Regions from separate parts of the Streptomyces sp. NBC_00223 genome, predicted to be linked through region 2. Evidence: riboswitches for the same ligand, from Rfam matches in the RefSeq annotation. Region 2 holds a riboswitch; each other region holds the start of a gene.
What was found. Region 2 has a riboswitch for S-adenosylmethionine ahead of OHA30_RS29810 (ABC transporter substrate-binding protein). Riboswitches for the same ligand answer to the same signal wherever they lie in the genome.

Region 1 (5,039 bases), 6.5 Mb from region 2:
GTACGGTTGGCCGCGTAGGTGGTCACGCCCGAGGTCGCGTCGTTGAAGAGCACCAGCAGGCTGCCGGGCTGCTTGCCGTTGAAGGCGGTCAGCCGGTGGGTGGTGCCGTCGAGCTCGAACTCGACCTGGCCGGGGGCGTCGTAGACATGCTGGAGTCCTTCGACCGCCGCGCCCACGGTCACCGGCCGGGGCTCGTCGAAGGGCACGTAGCGCCCGGTGCGGGCCCAGCGCGGGTCGGGCGCGTACGACGGGGTGTCGGTGTGCGCGAGCCGCAGCGCGTTCTCCGGGTGGCGCGGCCGGATGATGTCGTGCCCGCCGCGCTTGGCGACCTCGATCACCGCGTCGCCCGCCGCCGGGTAGAGGCTGGCCCGCTCGGCGATCACCCCGAAGCTGTGCCGGCCGCGGAGGGTCCGCCCGTCGAGCGTCAGCTCCTCGTCCTCGCCCAGCTCGACCACCACGCCCTCCTCGGTGGTGGACCAGGCGCCGGGCGCGTCGGCGAAGCGGGTCGGGGTGGCGTCGAGCCAGTTCAGACTGGTGATGGCGAGGAAGCCGTGCGGGTCGGTCAGCACCCGCTCGTGCTCGGCGTGCCAGCCCTCCCACTGCTGGACGAAGGTCTCCCGGTCGAGGTCCTGAACGGTCATGACGTCTCCTTGACGGTGGTGGATGCGGTGCTGTGCGGCTGGGGTACGTCGTGCGGCGCCGCGGCCGCCTCCAGCCGCCGGAAGCGGCTGGAGTGGAAGACCAGCGGCACCACGGCGGGGTCGGCGTCGAGCGCGTGCACCCGCAGCAGGACGATGTCGTGGTCGCCCGCCCGTATGTGCTGCTCGACGCTGGTGTCGAACCAGGCGCTCGCGCCGTCGATCAGCACGGCGCCGTCGTCGGTGGCCGTCCAGTCGAGATCGGCGAAGCGGTCGCCGCCGCGCGCGGCGAGCTGGGTGCACGCGCGCTCCTGGTGGCTGCCGAGCACGCTGACGCCGAGCCGCGCGAGGCCGGACAGCGCGGGCCAGGTGGTCGAGGTGTGCGCGACGCAGACCGACACCAGCGGCGGGTCGAGCGACACCGAGGTGAACGAATTGGCGGCCAGGCCGACCGGCACGCCGTCGACCAGCGCGGCGATGGCCGTCACGCCGGTCGGGAAGGCCCCGAACACCCGCCGCAGCTCGGTCGGGTGCAGCGCCGCGTCGACGACGGATGGCTCAGTGACGGCTGACGGCTCGCCTGCGCCGCCTGGCTCGGTGACCTCTGACGGCTCCGTGGCGGATGGCTCGGTGACGGTCGGCTCACCGCGGCCGTTCGGCGACGGCGGCCGGCCCGCGGCTCGCGGGCCGGGTCGCTGCCGGCGGTCGTCCAGGCACTGCGCCCTGGTCGTGGTCATCGTGAACTCCCTTCCAGAGCGGGCCGCCTGGCCGAGGTGAGGCCCAAGTGGTCGCGCAAGGTGGTGCCTTCGTATTCGGTGCGGAAAACCCCGCGCTCCTGGAGCAGCGGGACGACGGTCTCGGCGAAGTCGTCCAGACCGCCGGGTGTCAGGTGCGAGGCGACGATGAAGCCGTCGGCGGCGTCGGACTGCACCGAGTCGTTGAGGGCTTCGGCGACCTTGGCCGGGGTGCCGACGAAGGACTGCGGGCCGGTCACCTCGATGATCAGCTCGCGGATCGACAGCTTCTTCTCCTCGGCCAGCGCCCGCCACCGCGCGGCGGTGACCAGCGGGTCGCGCCGGGTCCGTACGCCCGCCCGGCCGCGCGAGATGTGGTCCTCGCCGACCAGCGGATCGGACTCGGGCAGCGGGCCGTCCGGGTCGTAGCCGCTCAGATCGCGGTTCCAGAGCTGTTCCAGCAGCTTGATCGCGGTCTGCGGGCCGACCTGCTGACGGCGGATCAGCCGCGACTTCTCCTGCGCCTCGGCCTCGGTGTCGGCGAGGACGAAGGTGATGCCGGGCAGGATCAGCAGCTCGTCGCGGGAGCGGCCGTACTTCGCCAGCCGCGCCTTGACGTCGGCGTAGAACGCCCGGCCCTCCTCCCGGGCGCCGTGCCGGGTGAAGATGACGTCCGCCGCCGAGGCCGCGAACTCCCGGCCCTGCTCGGAGTCGCCCGCCTGGAAGATCACCGGCCGGCCCTGCGGGCTGCGCGGGACGTTGAACTGCCCGCTGATGTCGAACTGGCTGTCGTGGTGGTCGAATCGCCCCGGGCGGGGCTCGCCCAGGAAGGTCCCGGACTCCTTGTCGGCGACGATCTCGTCACCGCGCCAGGAGTCGAAGAGCCGCCCGGCCGCCGCGAGGAAGCGGGTGGCCCGCTCGTAGCGGTCCTCCTGGGCGAGGAAGCCGCCGCGCCGGAAGTTCTCCCCGGTGAACTCGTCCCACGAGGTCACCACGTTCCAGGCCGCGCGCCCGGCCGACAGATGGTCGAGCGAGGCGAACTGCCGGGCCACCTCGTACGGCTCGTTGAAGGTCGAGTTGATCGTCCCGGCCAGTCCGAGCCGGTCGGTGACCGCCGCCAGCGCGGACAGCACGGTGAAGGTGTCGGGGCGGCCGACCACGTCCAAGTCGTAGATCTTCCCGCCCTGTTCGCGCAGCCGCAGCCCCTCGGCGAGGAACAGGAAGTCGAACTTGGCGCGCTCGGCCGTCCGGGCCAGGTGTACGAAGGAGCTGAAGTCGATCTGGCTGCCGGCGGCCGGGTCGCTCCACACGGTGGTGTTGTTCACGCCGGGAAAGGGCGCGCCGAGGTGGATCTGCTTGACGGGTTCGGTCATGCGGGAAGTGCCTCCTTGCGGCATCACGGGCGGCGCTGAGGGGGGCGTTGCGGCGGGCGGGCGGGCTTCAAGGCGTCACGGCGTCGGGACGTCACGGCGTCGGGACGTCAGGGCGTCACGGCGTCGGGACGCGGGTGTGCGGCAGATCGCGGTACGAAGCGCTGTACGGGAGGCGTACGGGCCGCGGCGGAGACCTGCGGGCCCGTACGGGAACGTGGACACGCCGAAGGGGGCCGCACCCGGCGCACGATGTGCGCGGATACGGGGGAGGGGGTGGGGTTCAGAGCTGGACGGCGGTGTCCCGGGAGTTCGCGAGCCGCGGCGGAGCGTTCTCGTACGCCGGACACAGGGCGCCGGCGACACGCTGCAGATCGATGTGGCGCCGCGAGTAGGTGGCGACCGCGGTCATGGTCCGCCCCGAGATCTCCTGCGAAGCTGTCCGCACCGTGTCACCTCCCCCCTCGATCGGCTCGCGCCGATTCGAGCTCGCGCTTGCGGGCCGCCGTCGGCTCCGCCCGGTCGTCACCTGGAGCACCCCGCCGCGAAGGAGGGTTGCCGGTCAGCGAGCCAGGGCTTGTCGCTGACACTCATGACCTGATTGCACGGTAACTCCGTACCGGCGCCGAACACAATCCCCCTTCGGACCCGCCCCCAGGTCACGGCCTGCGGTTCCCTTGCCGCACCCGGGCCGCGCGCGGGCCGTCCGGCGGGTGCGACGTCCGTCACCCCCGCGGGGATTGTCTGAAAGTCGGCGGGCGGATACCGTTGCCGGTCGGAGCCCCCTGAGGGGCCGGGAGGACGGCGGACGACACCGCCGACGAGACCGAGGGGACGGGGACATGAGCGCACGACACCACTGCGGCGCGCCGCGTCCGGCCGACTTCTTCCAGCTGCGGGTGTCCCGTCGCCATGTGGACCTGCTGCGCGTGAGCAGCGCCCTGTGTCCCGCGACGACCCCGGCCCGCTGACCGACTGACTCTTCCCGGTCCGCCCGGCCGTCCACGCACGTCCATCGCCCTTCACGGCGGCGTACCGCCGACCGCGGTGTGCGCCCGGTGCGGCGTCCCCGCGGCACCTTCCGCTCCCTTCCAGTAGCCCTCATCGGCGACACGGCGCCCCCGTACGGCCGTTGCCGCTGCACAGCGCTGCCGTGACCCCCGACGAGACGGGAACCACCGACGATGAAACAGCAGGAGACCCCTGGGCTCAGGCCCCCCTCGCCCGAGCACCATCCCCCCGGGACCGCCCTGGCGACCGACGCCGATTCCGGTTCCGACTCCGACCCCGGCTCCGGGTCGGTACGGCCGCTGGACGTCCGGCCGGCGGACGGGCAACTGCTGGCCGCGCGGCTGGTACCGCTGCGCCGCCCGGGCCAGTGGGCCTCGGCCGCCGTACTGCTCGTGCTGTTCGCGATGCTCGTGCACACCCTGTTCACCAACCACCGCTTCCAGTGGAACGTGGTCGGCGACTACTTCGTCCGCGGCTCGATCATGAAGGGCCTTGAGCTGACCTTGTGGCTCACGGGCGCGGTCATGGTCAGCGGCTATCTCCTCGGCATCGGCATCGCCGCGATGCGGCTGTCCGGCAACCCCGTGCTGCGCGGCCTGAGTTTCGGCTACGTCTGGCTGGTCCGCTCGGTGCCGCCGCTGGTGCAGCTGCTCTTCTGGTACGAACTCGCCTCGCTCTACCCCCAGTTGTCGCTGGGCATCCCGTTCGGGCACGAGTTCGTCACCGTGAAGACCGCGCATCTGTTCAGCGGCATCCTCGCGGGCTATGTCGGACTCACCCTCGACATCGCCGCGTTCTCCTCGGAGATCGTCCGCGGCGGCATCCTGTCCGTCGACCACGGCCAGACCGAGGCGGCCCAGGCGCTCGGTCTCGGCAACCGCCGGATCTTCCGCAAGATCGTGCTGCCGCAGGCCATGCCCGCGATCGTGCCCGCCTCGGGCAATCTGCTGATCGGTCTGCTGAAGGCGACCTCGATCATCAGCGTCATCGCGGTGGAGGACCTGCTGTACTCGGTCCAGCTGATCTACAACCAGAACTACCTGATCATGCCGCTGCTGCTGGTGGCCACCATCTGGTACATCATCCTCACCACGCTGCTGTCCATCGGCCAGTACTACGTCGAGCGGTACTACGCCCGGGGCAGCAACCGCGGCGCCGGGGGCCCCAAGCGCGGCTTCTGGCAGGTGACGCGGGCCAACCTCCCGCTGTTCGGCTCGGCCAGGACCGATCTGGCGGGGCTGTCATGACGGCGATCAGCAAGGCGGCCGGGGGCACGGCCGCGGACG
Region 2 (5,039 bases):
CGTGCCGCAGCACGTCGGCGACCGCCGAGCCGTCACCGCTGCGCAGGGCGTCGACCAGGTAGATGCCGGTGGTGCTGATCTGGTTCTGGAGTTCGAGCTGCACCTCGGTCCCGGCCCGGCCGGAGACGGGCAGCCAGCCGAGCCAGATCGCGAAGACGAGTTTGAGCAGCAGTCCGACGAAGAACACCGGCATGGCGTAGCCGAGGATCGCCAGCAGCCGCAGTACGGCGTCGGGCGCCCGGTCCCGGTAGCGGGCGGCGACCATGCCCAGCGGCAGGCCGAGTGCGAAGGCCACCAGCAGCGCGTACCCGGCCAGTTCGAGGGTCGCGGCGCCGTAGGTGCGCAGCACCTGGGAGACGGCCTGGTTGTCGGTGGCGGTACGGCCGAAGTTCCCGGTGGCGACCGAGCGGAGGTATTCCAGGTACTGGGTGAGCAGCGGGCGGTCGTATCCGGCCTGGTGGAGTTTGGCGTGCAGCTGGTCCGGGGTGAGCCGGTCGCCGAACGCGGTGCTGATCGGGTCCCCGGTGGCCCGCATCAGAAAGAAGACGATGCTGACCAGGACGAACACGGTGGGGAAGATCAGCACGAAGCGTATGGCGAGGTAGCGGACGAGTCCGCTGCCCAGCAGCCGCCCGGCCCGGCCCGCGGCGGCCGGCGGCTGCGCGGTGTCCTCGGGCGGGTCGATGTCGACCAGTGCTGTCACGTTGTGCACCTGCTCCCGCGTGTGGTGGCCGCGGGGACGCCCGGCACCGGGCCGGGCGTCCGCGCGGACTCCGTCTGGTGGACGGTCACTTCTTGGTGAGCTCCGCCCAGCGGAACGAGTACGCGCTGGTCAGCTGGTCCGGTACGCCGCTGATGCCGGCGCGGGTCACGATCGCGGTGGAGCCCTGGAGCAGCGGCAGCAGCGGGATGGTCCGGGCGACCTTGTCCTGGATCTGCTGGATGATCGCGGTGCGCCTGGCCGGGTCGGTCTCGGTCTCCTCCTGCTTGACGAGCTTTTGGACCTCGGTGTCCTGGTAGCCGTTGGAGACCCAGCTGTTGGCGGCGTAGAAGGAGGCGAGGTAGTCGTCGGCGTCGAGGTAGTCGGCGTACCAGCCCAGCTGGTAGAGCGGGTACTGGTCGGCGACCCGGTCCTTGCCGTACTGCGCCCACTCGGTGGACTGGAGGTTGACCTTGAACAGGCCGGTGGTTTCGAGCTGGGTCTTGATCAGCGCGTACTCGTCGGAGGACGACGAGCCGTAGTGGTCGGTGTTGTACTGGAGGTTGAGCGTGACCGGGGTGGTGACGCCGGCGTCCTTGAGCTTCTTGGCGGCCGCGGCCTTGTCGGGGCCGCCGTTCTTGTCGCCGTAGAGGGGCTTGAAGGAGTCGGTGGCGCCGGTGATGCCCTCGGGCACGGAGGAGTAGAGCGCCTGGTAGGTGCTCTTGTAGACCTGCTGGGCGAGTTGGGCCCGGTCGACGGAGTCGGCGACGGCCTGCCGGACCGCGAGCGCCTTGGCCGGGTCGGCCTGCTTGGTGGCCGAACCGTAGGGCTGGGTCTTGAAGTTGAAGACGATGTAGCGGATGCCGTTGCCGGAGCCGGTGTGGACCGTGATGCCCTTCTTGGTGGACAGGTCCTGGAGGTCGGCGATGGTCAGTGTGCGGTAGACGACGTCGATGCTGCCCTGCTGGACGTCGAGCTTGAGGTTGCTGGCGTCGGTGTAGTACTTCAGCCGCACCTTCGGGGCCTTCGGGGTGCCGAGCAGGCCCTGGTAGGCGCTGTTGGCGCTGAAGGACACCAGCGAGTTCCGGTCGTAGCTGTCGATCCGGTAGGGGCCGTCCCAGGGCTTGGCGGCGATGATCGCGGTGTCGTCGAGGATCTTGTCGGCGGGGAAGACCTCTTCGTCGACGATGAGCCCGGCGCTGGTGGAGAGCACCTGCGGGAAGAGCGAGTCGTTGGCCGACTTGAGGGTGAACACCGCGGTGGCCGGGTCGGGGGCCTCGACCTTGGCGAGGTTGTGCAGCAGGGACGAGGGGCCGTTCTTGTCGGCGATCCCGAGCTGCCGGTCGAAGCTGAACTTGACGTCGGAGGAGGTCAGTTCGTGCCCGTTGGCGAACTTCAGACCGGGCTTGAGGGTCACCGTGTACTGCGTCGGGCTGCTCAGCTTGATCGACGCGGCCAGGTCGGGCGAGACATCGGAGGAACCGTTGGGGGTGCTGAGCAGGGTCGCGTAGACCTCGCTCTCGATGGTGCCGGAGCCGGCGTCCCAGGAACCGGCCGGGTCGAGGCTGGAGACCTGGTCGGTGGTGCCTATGGTGACCGCCTTGGCGCCCTGTTGCCCGGAGTCCTGGGCGCCGTCGTCAGATCTGGTGCTGGTGCACGCGGCCAGGGTGAGCAGTGCGGCCGTGCCGAGCGACACGGCGGCCAGGCCGTCGCGGACGAGCGGGCGGCGGGAGGAGCGGCCGGGAAGGGAACGCCGGGAGGAACGGAGTGTCATGGTGGGTCTCTGCTCTCGCGTCTGCGTGTGGAGGCGGGCCCGCGGCGCGTGGCGCGCCGGGCGTCGCAAGGGAGTCGGATCACGCGCCCGCCGACACGGACGCCGCCGCGCTGCCCGGCGGGGCAGCGGGTGTGGCGCCGGAAGGGGGCGGGGTCAGCGGCGTCCCGGCCGTCGTCGGGGACGGCCGGAAAGGCGGCCGCGGGGGCGGCCGGCCGAGGTCAACTCCGACAGAGCGAGCTGCACACGAGCAGCAGATCGATGTGGCGGCGGCTGAAGAGCGCCGCGGCCGGGGGCGTGGGGCGCACTGCGGCGTACGGCAACCCGATGGGCCCGGTCACGCCGTCCTCCCCCTGGTCGGTCCGGCGCTGGGCCGGTGTTCGCGCTTGCGGGACGCGGCGTCCCGCCGAGCCTTCACCTGGAGCACCTCACCGCGTCGGAGGGTTGCTGTCCGGCAAGCCAGGGCTTGAGCACCGGAACTCGTGGCGTGGGAGCAAGTTAGATCAGGCGTTCCCCGCCGGTCAAGAGCCTTCGGCAGCACCGGAGTTCGTGAGCCGTCACGCGCGTGGGCCTCAACTGCCCGACACACCGGTCGTCTTGTCGACAAAGAGAGGCGAACACGCCGTAAAAGTGCCCTTATGCGAGGAACGTTCACCTGATCGACCACCGGTCGGGGGCGACACGCCAGGCCGCTCGCGGTGCCGCCGCGTCCGCCGGCGCGACCCCTACCGCGCGCGTCCCGAAACCGCCTCGATTGCCGCCGGCGCCGGCGTGGCCGCCGAGGAGATTTTCCCGCCGCGGCGGTACCTGAACCGCCGGCAGGGCTCCTCGACGAGGTAGTACGAGGCCAGGGCCGCCGCGAAGGACGTGCCGAGCGTGGCGGGCAGCAGCATCCGGTCGACGCCGAGGTCGCTCAGCGCGTGCATCAGCGGATAGTGCCAGAGATACAGCCCGTAGCTGAGGTTGCGGCCGACCCACGCCAGCGGCAGCAGCGACAGCAGCCGGGCCAGCGGCGCGCGGGGCCGCAGTTCGAGCGAGGCGAGCAGGACCACCGTCAGCAGCGCGATCACCAGGAAGCCGACGGTGTAGACGGGCTTCGTCCAGGCGCCGGCCCCGGTGACCGGCACCCGCCAGGCGATCAGGCAGAGCAGCGCCAGCGCGGGCGGCCACAGCCGGGCCGCCCAGATGCCCAGCGTCCGCCGCCAGGGGTTGTCGGTCCCGAGCCGGGCGAGCAGGATCGCCAGTACGGCCCCGGCGAGCAGTTGGTCGGCCCGCGTGTCGGGGCCGTTGTAGATGCGGTGGGCCTGGGTGGGGTCCCACAGGTGGAAGCGCCACAGCACCGGCAGCAGCGCGAGCACGCTCACGGCGACCAGCACCGTACGGGCGGACAGCCGGCGCAGCAGGGCCAGCAGCAGCGGTGGCCACAGCAGATAGAACTGCTCCTCGACGCCGAGCGACCAGGTGTGGCCCAGGGGCGCGGTGACCCCGGAGTACGCGCCGGACTGGGCGGCCCTGACGATGTTGACCAGGGAGGCGGCGGCCAGCAGCGCGGCCGTCCAGCCGTTGGTGAAGCTCTGCAACGGCGAGAGCGTCAGCGCGGCGGTCAGCGCGCAGACCACCAGGAGCGCGGGCACCAGCCGCAGCCAGCGCCTGCGGTAGAACTGCCGCAGCCCGATGTCCCCGGTGCGGGCGTACTCGGCGATCAGCAGCCGGGTGATGACGAAGCCGCTGATCGTGTAGAAGACATCGACCCCGATCGATCCGCCGGGCAGCATCCCCTCGTTGAAGTGGTAGACGATGACGAGCATCACGGCCAGCGTCCGCAGCCCGTCGATCCCGTCCACCCGGCCGCCGGATCTCGCCGCCGAGGGGAAGACGCCGGGCTCTCCGCGCGGCGCTTCCGGTCGGGTGGCGGTCGGCTGGGCGGTCGTGGGATCTGAACTGGTCACGCTGTTACCGCTTCCCGGCTGTCGCTGGTTGATGGCAAGTACATCTGCCTCACACAACCAGCGGTGCACTAAGAAGGTGATAAAGCGGAACGGCAGATTCACACGACCTGCACAGCAGCGGGACAGTTGCTGCGCCGAACGGGTGAAGACCCCATGGGCCTCACCCGCCCCACACGCACCAGCCCACAAAGCCCGGGCGGAACCCGGGAACACCGCGCACACCCCGGGGAGCCCGAAGCCCCCGGGGAGAGCCTCACCCCACGGACGAGTACGCCACGACCCCCCGCAGCAGCCCGTCCACGGCCTTGCGCGCATTGCGCCGCACCGGGCTGTTCTCCGGCGCCGCGTTCCCGATCTGGCCGAGTACGTCGATGAGTTGCTTGCACCAGCGCACGAAGTCACCGGCCGGCATGTCGGCATCGGACAGCACGGAGTCCAGGGTGTGCCCCGACGCCCAGCGGTAGGCGGCCCAGGCGAAGCCCAGGTCGGGTTCGCGCTGGCCCACGCCCTCGGTCTGGTTGATGTGGTGGTCCTCCTCCAGGGCGTCGAGGCGCCCCCAGATACGGACCATCTCGCCCAGCGCCGCCTTCGCGTTGCCGGTCGGCAGCTTGGGCGCGAC
Region 3 (5,039 bases), 3.8 Mb from region 2:
CGGCTTCCTCCGCGAGGGCGTCGGCGAAGGCGGCGTTGTACGTCTCGAAGGACGCCCACTGGGCGTGGAACTCCTCGCCGAAGGCCGGTTCGAAGGGGGTCTGGTAGAGCATGTGGTGGACGAACCACAGCACGGAGTTGGCGACGCCGTTGTAGGCGGCTTCGAAGTCGTCCGGGTCGATGGCGATCATGCGGGCGCCTGGTTCGCCGACGCCGCGGCGGACCGCTTCGCGGTCGCCGTCGGAGAGGGCCGCGCACACCCAGAGGGCGTCGGCCTCCGGGCCGATCGCGCTCAGGCCCGAGACGAGGCCGCCGCCGCCGCGCTTGCTGTGCAGGTTGCCTTCGGCGGTGAGGGCGTACGAGACGGGGCCGCGGTTGGACGCGACCAGAATCCGGGCAGCGGGCTGCGTTCCGACCATGCCGAAACCCTAGCCCCGCGCGCCCCCTCTCAAACGTCCCCCGGCCCCGGGGACCACCGGGCCACCGGGCCCAGCCACCCCAGGCTCCGCCCGGGGGTACCCCCAGCGCCACCTTTGGGGCGCGTCTCTCCGCCGCCGAGGCAGGAGAGCCCCGTCAGGGGCGCGAGGAACTGCGCGCTCAGCCATGACGGTGGCCCGCTGGACTATGGGCCTCAGCCACCCCAGGGGCGCGGGGAACTGCGCGAACGGCCACGACGGCGCCGCAGCGGGCCACGGGGTCCTGCCCCGTACGGTCGGTTCTTCGGCCACCGCCGGTGGCCGGTTGCTCGCGCAGTTCCTCGCGCCCCTGGAGGGGGCTGCCCCGTACGGTCGGTTTTTTGGCCGCCGGGCCGGTGGTGGGCTGGTCGCGCAGTTCCTCGCGCCCCTGAAGGGGCGGTGCCCCTTGCGGTCGTACGCGATCCACCGGCCGGTGGGGGGCGGGGTTAGGCCGCGCGGCGGGAGACGTATTCGTGGATCTCCACCATCGGCACCCGCTCCACCGTGTCAACGGGAAGCGTGCTGGGGACGAACCCCTCCTCCCCCCGCTCGAACTGCGTCAGCCGCGGCCGCACCAGCGGCCCGCGGCTCAGCCGCGACTGAGCCGTCCGGTAGATCGCCGCCGCCATCCGCCCCAGCGCCTGCCCGTCCTGGTGACGGTGATGCCGCACGCCCACGTCCACCTGGGCGAGCGCGTCCAGGCCGACCAGGCCCAACGCGTCGATCAGCATCGCCAGCTCCACCCCGTACCCGACAGGGAACGGCAGCCGTTCGAGCAGCGAGCGCCGCGCCGCGTACTCCCCGCCGAGCGGCTGGACGAAACCCGCCAGCCGCGGCCAGTGCAGATTCAGCAGCGGCCGCGCGACCAGCTCGGTGACCCGGCCGCCGCCGGCCGGCACGACCGCGCCGCCGGTCTCCAGCGGCCGGTCGTACATCGCCTTGACCAGCTGCACCCCGGGATCGGTCAGCAGCGGCCCGACGATCCCGGACACGAACGACGCGTCGAACTCCCGCAGGTCCGCGTCCACGAAGCAGACGATCTCCCCGCCGGTCACCAGCAGCGAACGCCACAGCACCTCGCCCTTGCCCGGCGCCGCGGGCAGCCGCGGCAGGATGTCGTCCCGGCGGATCACCCGGGCCCCCGCGCGCGCCGCGACCTCGGCCGTGGCGTCCCGCGACCCGGAGTCGATCACGACCAGCTCGTCGACCAGCGGCACCCCGGGCGACATCAGATCGCGGCGGATCGCGGCGACGATCTCGCCGACCGTCGCCTCCTCGTCCAGCGCGGGCAGCACCACGCTGACCGTGCCCTGCGGACCCGCCGCGCGCTTGGCCGCGAGCAGCAGGTCGAGCGGACGGTCGGTGCCCGGCCACGACCGGGTTTCCAGCCAGCGCTCCACCTCATCGAGCACGTACGATTCTCCCTGCTGATCGGGGCTGTGATCCATCTCGCGGTACGGACGACTATCTCAAGGGTCACCCCTGTCGGTTACAGTCTTGAACAACGCGTACGCCCGCCGCATGCCGGGGGTCGTTACGTATGACAAACGCCTGGACCGAAGCGTCCGGTGCCATACCGCTCATCCAGAGGGGCAGAGGGAACGGCCCGTTGAAGCCCCGGCAACCCTCCCGCCGACCGCGAGGTCATCACGGTGGGGAAGGTGCCAATTCCGTCTCGTGGCGAAGTGCGTCGCGAGGAAGATGAGGAGAAAGGGCCTCGCCACCATGGCTGCGCAGACCGTCGAGAACACGACTCCGGACACCGCGACCGACTCCGCGCCCGCGGACACCCCCTTCGGCCCCGCCGCGGCGCTCTCCTGCCGCGAGTGCGGCACCCGCTTCCCGCTCAGCCCGATCTTCGCCTGCCAGGAGTGTTTCGGGCCGCTCGAAGTGGCCTACGACCTCCCGCTCGGCGACCCCGAGGCGCTGCGCAAGCAGATCGAGGCGGGCCCGGCCAACATCTGGCGTTACGCGCCGCTGCTGCCGGTCCCCGCGGACGTCGCCGACAAGCCGAACATCAACCCGGGCTGGACCAAGCTCGTCAAGGCCGACCACCTGGCCCGCGAACTGGGCGTCACCGGCGGCCTGTACGTCAAGGACGACTCCGGCAACCCGACGCACTCCTTCAAGGACCGGGTCGTCGCCATCGCCCTTGAGGCCGCCCGTACCTTCGGCCTCACCACGCTGTCCTGCTCCTCCACCGGCAACCTGGCCGGCGCGGTCGGCGCCGCGGCCGCCCGGGCGGGCCTGCGCAGTTGCGTGTTCATCCCGCACGACCTGGAGACCGGCAAGGTCGTCATGGCCGCGGTCTACGGCGGCGACCTGGTCGGCATCGAGGGCTCGTACGACGATGTGAACCGCTTCTGCTCCGAGCTGATCGGCGACCCGATCGGCGAGGGCTGGGGCTTCGTCAACGTCAATCTGCGGCCCTACTACGGCGAGGGCTCCAAGACCCTGGCGTACGAGATCTGCGAGCAGCTCGGCTGGCGGCTGCCGGACAACCTGGTCATCCCGGTCGCCTCCGGCTCCCAGCTCACCAAGATCGACAAGGGTCTCCAGGAGCTGATCAAGCTCGGCCTGGTCGAGGAGAAGCCCTACCGGATCTACGGCGCCCAGGCCGAGGGCTGCTCCCCGGTCTCGACGGCGTTCAAGGCCGGCCAGGATGTCGTACGCCCGGTCAAGCCGGACACCATCGCGAAGTCGCTGGCGATAGGCAACCCGGCGGACGGGCCCTACGTCCTGGACATCACCCGGCGGACCGGCGGCGCGGTCGAGGACGTCAACGACGAGCAGATCGTGGACGCGATCAAGCTGCTGGCCCGCACGGAGGGCATCTTCGGTGAGACCGCCGGCGGGGTGACCGTAGGCGTGCTGAAGAAGCTCATCGACAGCGGACAGCTCGACCCGGCCGCCGAGACCGTCGTGCTCAACACGGGCGACGGCCTGAAGACTTTGGACGCGGTGGCGCCGACCACCGGACCGACCGCGACCATTCGCCCGACCCTTGACGCGTTCCGAGAGGCTGGCCTCGCATGAGTGCTTCTGTACGTATCCCCACCATTCTCCGTACTTACACCGGCGGCCAGGCCGAAGTGCCGGCCGAGGGCTCGACGCTCGCCGAGGTCATCGAGTCGCTGGAGAAGAATCACGCGGGTATTTCGGCCCGTGTTCTCGACGACGCCGGAAAGCTCCGGCGTTTCGTGAATGTGTACGTCAACGACGACGACGTCCGCTTTTCCGAGGGCCTTGCCACGGCGGTGCCGGAAGGCGCCAGCGTGTCGATCATTCCGGCGGTTGCCGGCGGCTGACACGGTCCGCTCCGGTTCTTCCGGTTTGTGCCCCGTTCACCCCTTTGGGTGGGCGGGGCACCCGTGTCTCCCGGGGTAGTTGAAAAGTTGTACAGTTGCCAGGGGCAAGTGAGACGCCGCTGAGGTTGGTGCGGCGATTTATCGCCAAATTCATGGTCGTAATATTCCCTTGGTCCCCTTTTGTCTGGCCCGAGATGCCCCGCATTATCGTTTTTTCCTGGGGTATTTCCGATGGATCGGGCCCAGAATTCTCGTCCGATTGACCTGTTGCAGTGGGCATCCGTGCAGATACATTCAGCCGCGGTCGACGCGTTCCGGCGCACGCCTCACAGGGTCCCCAACCTGCCGATGGTAAGGGGTACTTCGTGAGGTGAGGTCTGACCCGGCCCCGCGGAGTGCGGGGCCGCGATAGGGCCAGTAATAGGGGAGTTAGGAATGGCTCAGGGCACCGTCAAGTGGTTCAACGCGGAGAAGGGCTACGGCTTCATCGCGGTCGACGGTGGTGCGGATGTTTTCGTCCACTACAGCGCGATCCAGATGGACGGCTACCGCACCCTCGAAGAAGGCCAGCGAGTCGAGTTCGAGATCTCGCAGGGTCAGAAGGGGCCGCAGGCGGACATGGTCCGACTGGCAGGCTGACATCCCGGCGCGTTCGGCCATCGACGCGACGTACTCACGCATGAAGGGTCCGCACCTCACCGGGTGCGGGCCCTTTGTGCGTGCTGTGCGTGCGCGCGGGGGTGCGTTCCGGGGGTCTTCCGGGGGCGCCCCTCGGGGCCGTTCGGGGGTCGTCGAGGGGTCGCCCGGAGACCGTTCGGCGGGCGCCCGGAGGCCGTTCGCGGGCCGTCCGGGGGGCGGGAAACCGACCGGGGGCGCTTGCACTCGATGGGGGTGAGTGCTAATCATTGGCGTTAGCACTCTCCGAGTGAGAGTGCTACAGGACCGGGTCGGTGAGGCCCGTTCGGGCGCCGGGAAGGAACCGGCGTACGACTGGCCGTCCGTCGCGGGCGCCACACGGTCCGATCCACCGCCCCCTGCCTCGGTGGGGGAACCCCCAGTCCGCGGAGGACACTTCACAATGGCTAAGATCATCGCGTTCGACGAGGAGGCGCGGCGCGGACTCGAGCGCGGGATGAACCAGCTCGCCGACGCCGTCAAGGTCACTCTCGGCCCCAAGGGCCGCAACGTCGTCCTTGAGAAGAAGTGGGGCGCCCCCACGATCACCAACGACGGTGTGTCCATCGCCAAGGAGATCGAGCTCGAGGACCCGTACGAGA
Region 4 (5,039 bases), 5.3 Mb from region 2:
GCGCGGCTCGATCTGCCGGCCGGCTGCGGGACGCCGCACGACTACACCAAGGTGCCGTTCCTGTCCGTGTTCACCGCGATGTTCCTGCACGGCGGCTGGCTGCACCTGGTCGGGAACATGCTGTTCCTCTACGTCTTCGGCGACAACGTCGAGAACCGGATGGGCCGGGTCGGATTCGCGCTGTTCTACCTGGCCGCGGGGTGTCTGGCCACCTACGGCTTCGCCTTCGCGAACACCGACGACACACAGAGTCTGGTGGGGGCGTCCGGGGCGATCTCGGGGGCGCTCGGCGCGTATCTGTATCTCTTCCCCAAGGCCCGGGTGACCAGCCTCTTCCCGTTCCTGTTCTTCATCCCGCTGCGGTTTCCCGCGTGGATGGTGCTGGGGTTCTGGTTCGTGCTCCAGTGGCTGGCCGCGCAGACCGCGAAGGGCGGCCCCGGGGTGGCCTATCTGGCGCACGTCGTCGGCTTCGCCTTCGGGTTCCTGTGCGCCTGGGTCTGCTACCGGCCACGGCGTAAGGTGAGCCTCGTCATCAGGCCGACTCAGGGAGACATCCAGCCGTGATCACCGCGATCGTGCTCATCAAGACGTCCGTCGACCGGATTCCCGAGATCGCGGAGTCGATCGCGGCGCTGGACAACGTCAGTGAGGTGTACTCGGTGACGGGGAACTACGATCTGGTCGCGCTCGTGCGGGTGGCGCGGCACGACGATCTGGCGGACATCATTCCGGGGCGGATCAGCAAGATTCCCGGAGTGCAGGTGACCGATACGCACGTCGCGTTCCGCACGTACTCGCAGCACGACCTTGAGGCAGCGTTCGCGATCGGCCTGGACGCGTAGCCCTCAATCGCCGGGCAGGCTTGGCCTCAAACGCCGGCCGGGCTGAATTCTGCCCTCAAACGCCGGGCGGGCTGGGGTTGCCTGGCGTTCGAGGGCAGTCTTACGTGTCAGTCGCGGGCCGGGACGCAGCGGCCGCCCTCGGTGCGGTAGCGCCAAGCGGCGCCGTCACGGACGAGCGTACGAACCGCCGCGACGAAGCGCGTGACGTGCTCCTCGGGCGTCCCCGCCCCGAAGCTGACCCGGATCGCGTTGAGCGAGCGCTCGCCCGGCGCCGCGTCGGGCGCCCCGCACTCCCCCGGCTCGTCGGGCTCGCTGTCCAGCAGCGTCCGCACCAGCGGGTGCGCGCAGAACAGACCGTCGCGCACGCCGATCCCGTACTCCGCCGAGAGCGCCGCGGCGAAGTGCGAGCTGTTCCAGCCCTGGACGACGAAGGAGAGCACACCGACGCGCGCGGACTCGTCCCCGAACAGGGAGAGCACCCGCACCTCGGGGATCTCGGCGAGCCCGGCCCGCAGCAGGGCCAGCAGCGACTGCTCACGGGCGACCAGCTGCTCGAAACCGGCCTCGGTCAGCGCCTTGCAGGCGGACGCGATGGCGTACGCGCCGATGACGTTCGGCGATCCGGCCTCGTGCCGCGCGACGCCCGTGTGCCACTCGACGTCCACCCCGTCACCGCTGCGCTGCACCTTGCGGGTGGCGCCGCCGCCCGCGAGATACGGATCGGCGTCACGCAGCCAGTCCGCGCGTCCGGCCAGCACTCCGGAGCCGAAGGGCGCGTAGAGCTTGTGGCCGGAGAAGGCCACCCAGTCCACGTCGAGCGCCGCGATGTCCACCGGGTGGTGCGGGGCGAGCTGGGCGGCGTCGAGGACGATCCGGGCGCCGTGCCGGTGCGCGGCGGCGGCCAGTTCGCGGACCGGCCACAGCTCGCCGGTCACATTGGAGGCGCCGGTGACGCAGACCAGCTTGGGGCCCTTGGGGGCGCCGTGCAGCGCCACGTCCAGGGCGGCGACGGCCTGCTCGGGGGTGCGCGGGGCGTCCAGGTAGGTCACCTGGGCGCCCTCCGCCCGCTGCCAGGGCAGCAGCGCCGCGTGGTGCTCGGTCTCGAAGACGAAGACGTGGGTGCCGGCCGGGATGGCGGCGGCCAGCAGGTTGAGGGAGTCCGTGGTGGACCGGGTGAAGATGACCTGGTCCTCCTCGCGGCACCCGAGGAACTCCGCGACCGTGGCCCTGCTCTGCTCGAACAGGTCGGTCGACAGCTGCGAGAGGTATCCGGCACCGCGGTGCACGCTGCCGTAGTAGGGCGCGTACGCGGCCACGTCGTCCCACACCCGCTGGAGGGCGGGGGCGCTGGCGGCGTAGTCGAGGGCCGCGTACGTCACCTCGCCGCCGGTCACGAGCGGGACCAGGACGTCGTGTCCCAGAACGCCCAGCGGGGTACAAATCTCACGGTCGGTGGCAGCGATGGACACAGTCATGGCGAACTCCCGGAGGAAGGCAGGCGAAATCACCACCCGCCCGGCACAGCGCGAAGCGTGCGCGGGCGGCGCGGAAACAGCATCGGGCGGAATTGCAGAAACGACGGAAACGGCGAAAAAGCAGTACCGGGGCCGACAGGCCCTATCGCATTCGCTTGCTCATGAAAGAACTCCCCAAGTCCGGCTTGCCGTGAGCCTTGCTGCTCACCGCCTGGTCATCACCCGGGGCACCCCGCCTCGGACGGAGGGTTGCCGGACAGCGAGCCGGGGCCTTGACGCTGTCACTCGTGACCTGGAAAGGATTGTGCCACAGTCGGCCGTACGCGCAAGGCGCCGTCCGCGAAATGGACGGCGCCCTGTTCCGATCCGCCAACTCGGCGGTACGGCCTACGCGTTGCTCGCCGCGACCCAGCGCTCCAGCACCGCGGCCGCGGCCCCGGAGTCGATGGACTCGGCGGCCGTTACCAGGCCCTCGGCGATCCGCTCCTCCAGCGTCCCGGAGCCGGCCTCGGGCGCGAGCGCGGTCAGCGCGGCCGCCGAATTGAGCAGCACCGCGTCCCGTACGGCCCCGCGCTCGCCGGCCAGCAGCCGCCGGGCGACATCGGCGTTGTAGGACGCGTCGGCGCCGCGCAGCGCCTCGACCGGGACCAGGTCGAGGCCGACGTCCCGGGGGTCGAAGGCGGACTGTGTCACCTTGCCGTCCCGCACCTCCCACACCTGGGAGGTGGCGGTGGTGGTCAGCTCGTCCAGGCCGTCGTCGCCGCGGAACACCAGGGCGGAGGAGCCGCGTTCGGCCAGCACCCCGGCGAGGATCGGTGCCATCCGGGGGTCGGCGACACCGGTGGCCTGGCTGCGCACGCGGGCCGGGTTGGCCAGCGGCCCGAGGAAGTTGAAGGTGGTGGCCACCCCCAACTCGGCGCGGGCGGTGGCCACATGGCGCAGCGACGGGTGGAACCGCACGGCGAAGCAGAAGGTGATCCCGGCCTCCTCGGCGACCTCGGCGACCCGCTGCGGGGACAGTTCGAGGTTGACGCCGAGCTTCTCCAGGACGTCGGAGGCGCCGCTGGCGGAGGAGGCGGCCCGGTTGCCGTGCTTGACGACCTTCGCGCCGGTGCCGGCCACCACTATCGAGGACATCGTGGAGATGTTGACCGTCTTGGCCCGGTCGCCGCCGGTGCCGACGATGTCCACGGTACGGCCGGGGACCTGGATGGTGGTGGCGTGCTCGTACATCGCCCGGACCATGCCGGAGACCTCCGCGACGGTCTCGCCCTTGACCCGCAGCGCGATGGCGAACCCGGCGATCTGCACGTCGGTGGCCTGGCCGCTCATGATCGAGTCCATCGCCCAGGCGGTGTCGTCCCCGCTCAGGTCCTGGCCCGCGATCAGGGCGCTGAGGACGTCGGGCCAGGAGCGCGAAGCCGTGCGGGTGCCTCCGGCGGGGTTCACAACGCTCATGGTCACGCTCCTGAAAAGGTCCACGATCTCAGCGGGTGCAGCCTACCGGCTCCGACCTTGACCCAAACGCGCAGTTCCCCGCGCCTCTGAAGGGGCGCGGGGAACTGCGCGGGCGACCACGACGGACCGCGACTGTGCTCACGAACCCCGCCACCCCAGGGGCGCTGGGGGCACCCCCGGGCGAGGAACTGCGCGGGTGACCGGTCACCGGCGGAGGGTCGGGCGACAACCGAACGCCCTACGGCGGAGCCGCGTCGTGGCGACGCTCAGCGCGAGCGGCCTAGTGACCGTGTCCGCTCGTGATCTCCTCGTACTCCTCCACCGTCGGCTTCGGAATCTGGCTGTGCTCGCCGTAGAAGCCCTGCGAGAGCTTCGCCTGCGCCTTGGCGATCCGGCCGGCCTTGCGCTCGACACCGTTCTCGTCGACCTCGGGCCCGAGGTGGATCGGCCTGGGCTGGGCGTGCGCGGTGAGCACGTGCAGCTGCTGCTGCGAGAGCGGCTCGTGCACCTCGATGAACTCACCGTGCGGCAGCCGCTTGATGATGCCGGACTCCCGGCCGTGCAGCACCGTGTCCCGGTCCCGCCGCTGCAACCCCAGGCAGATCCGCTTGGTCACGATGAAGGCCAGCACCGGCGCCACGAAGAAGCTGACGCGTACGAACCAGGTGATCGCGTTGATCGACAAGTGGAAGTGCGTGGCGAAGATGTCGTTGCCGCCACCGATCAGCAGCACGAAGTACAGCGTCAGCCAGGCCACACCGAAGCCGGTGCGCACCGGACGGTTGCGCGGCCGGTCCAGCAGGTGGTGCTCCCGCTTGTCGCCGGTCACCCAGGACTCGATGAACGGGTAGACCGCGATGGCCATCATCACCAGCGGGAAGATCATCAGCGGAATGAAGACGCCGAGGACCAGGGTGTGACCCCAGCCCCTGATCTCCCAGCCGGGCATGATCCGGATCAGGCCCTCGGAGAAGCCCATGTACCAGTCGGGCTGGGCTCCCGTGGAGACCTGGTCCGGCCGGTAGGGGCCGATGGACCAGATCGGGTTGATCGTGGCGACCGCCGCGACCGCCGCGATGACACCGAAGACCAGGAAGAAGAAGCCGCCCGCCTTGGCCGTGTAGATCGGCAGCAGCGGGGTGCCGACGACGTTCTTCTCGGTCTTGCCCGCGCCCGGGAACTGGGTGTGCTTGTGGACGAAGACCAGGATCAGGTGCGCGACCAGCAGACCGGCCATCAGACCCGGCAGCAGCAGGATGTGCAC

Region 1: it holds a riboswitch for S-adenosylmethionine, as region 2 does, so the genes downstream of both, OHA30_RS02345 (putative leader peptide) here and OHA30_RS29810 (ABC transporter substrate-binding protein) in region 2, are expected to answer to the same signal.
Region 3: it holds a riboswitch for S-adenosylmethionine, as region 2 does, so the genes downstream of both, thrC (threonine synthase) here and OHA30_RS29810 (ABC transporter substrate-binding protein) in region 2, are expected to answer to the same signal.
Region 4: it holds a riboswitch for S-adenosylmethionine, as region 2 does, so the genes downstream of both, OHA30_RS07165 (aminotransferase class V-fold PLP-dependent enzyme) here and OHA30_RS29810 (ABC transporter substrate-binding protein) in region 2, are expected to answer to the same signal.

Annotation. Positions count from the first base shown of each region.
Region 1 is NZ_CP108109.1:521,772-526,810, reverse strand. It holds gene OHA30_RS02360 (DUF1684 domain-containing protein) at 1-641, opposite strand, end outside; gene OHA30_RS02355 (flavin reductase family protein) at 638-1,375, opposite strand; gene OHA30_RS02350 (NtaA/DmoA family FMN-dependent monooxygenase) at 1,372-2,745, opposite strand; gene OHA30_RS02345 (putative leader peptide) at 3,026-3,190, opposite strand; SAM riboswitch class IV at 3,229-3,340, opposite strand; gene OHA30_RS02340 (putative leader peptide) at 3,585-3,713, shown strand; gene OHA30_RS02335 (amino acid ABC transporter permease) at 3,927-5,000, shown strand.
Region 2 is NZ_CP108109.1:6,974,022-6,979,060, reverse strand. It holds gene OHA30_RS29815 (ABC transporter permease) at 1-703, opposite strand, end outside; gene OHA30_RS29810 (ABC transporter substrate-binding protein) at 789-2,474, opposite strand; SAM riboswitch class IV at 2,849-2,959, opposite strand; gene OHA30_RS29805 (acyltransferase family protein) at 3,197-4,420, opposite strand; gene OHA30_RS29800 (DEAD/DEAH box helicase) at 4,674-5,039, opposite strand, start outside.
Region 3 is NZ_CP108109.1:3,198,854-3,203,892, reverse strand. It holds gene OHA30_RS13370 (alpha,alpha-trehalose-phosphate synthase (UDP-forming)) at 1-418, opposite strand, end outside; gene OHA30_RS13365 (glucosyl-3-phosphoglycerate synthase) at 901-1,866, opposite strand; SAM riboswitch class I at 2,032-2,162, shown strand; gene thrC (threonine synthase) at 2,180-3,490, shown strand; gene OHA30_RS13355 (MoaD/ThiS family protein) at 3,487-3,762, shown strand; gene OHA30_RS13350 (cold-shock protein) at 4,198-4,401, shown strand; gene groL (chaperonin GroEL) at 4,841-5,039, shown strand, end outside.
Region 4 is NZ_CP108109.1:1,695,870-1,700,908, forward strand. It holds gene OHA30_RS07155 (rhomboid family intramembrane serine protease) at 1-564, shown strand, start outside; gene OHA30_RS07160 (Lrp/AsnC family transcriptional regulator) at 561-842, shown strand; gene OHA30_RS07165 (aminotransferase class V-fold PLP-dependent enzyme) at 950-2,317, opposite strand; SAM riboswitch class IV at 2,494-2,610, opposite strand; gene trpD (anthranilate phosphoribosyltransferase) at 2,705-3,775, opposite strand; gene qcrB (cytochrome bc1 complex cytochrome b subunit) at 4,056-5,039, opposite strand, start outside.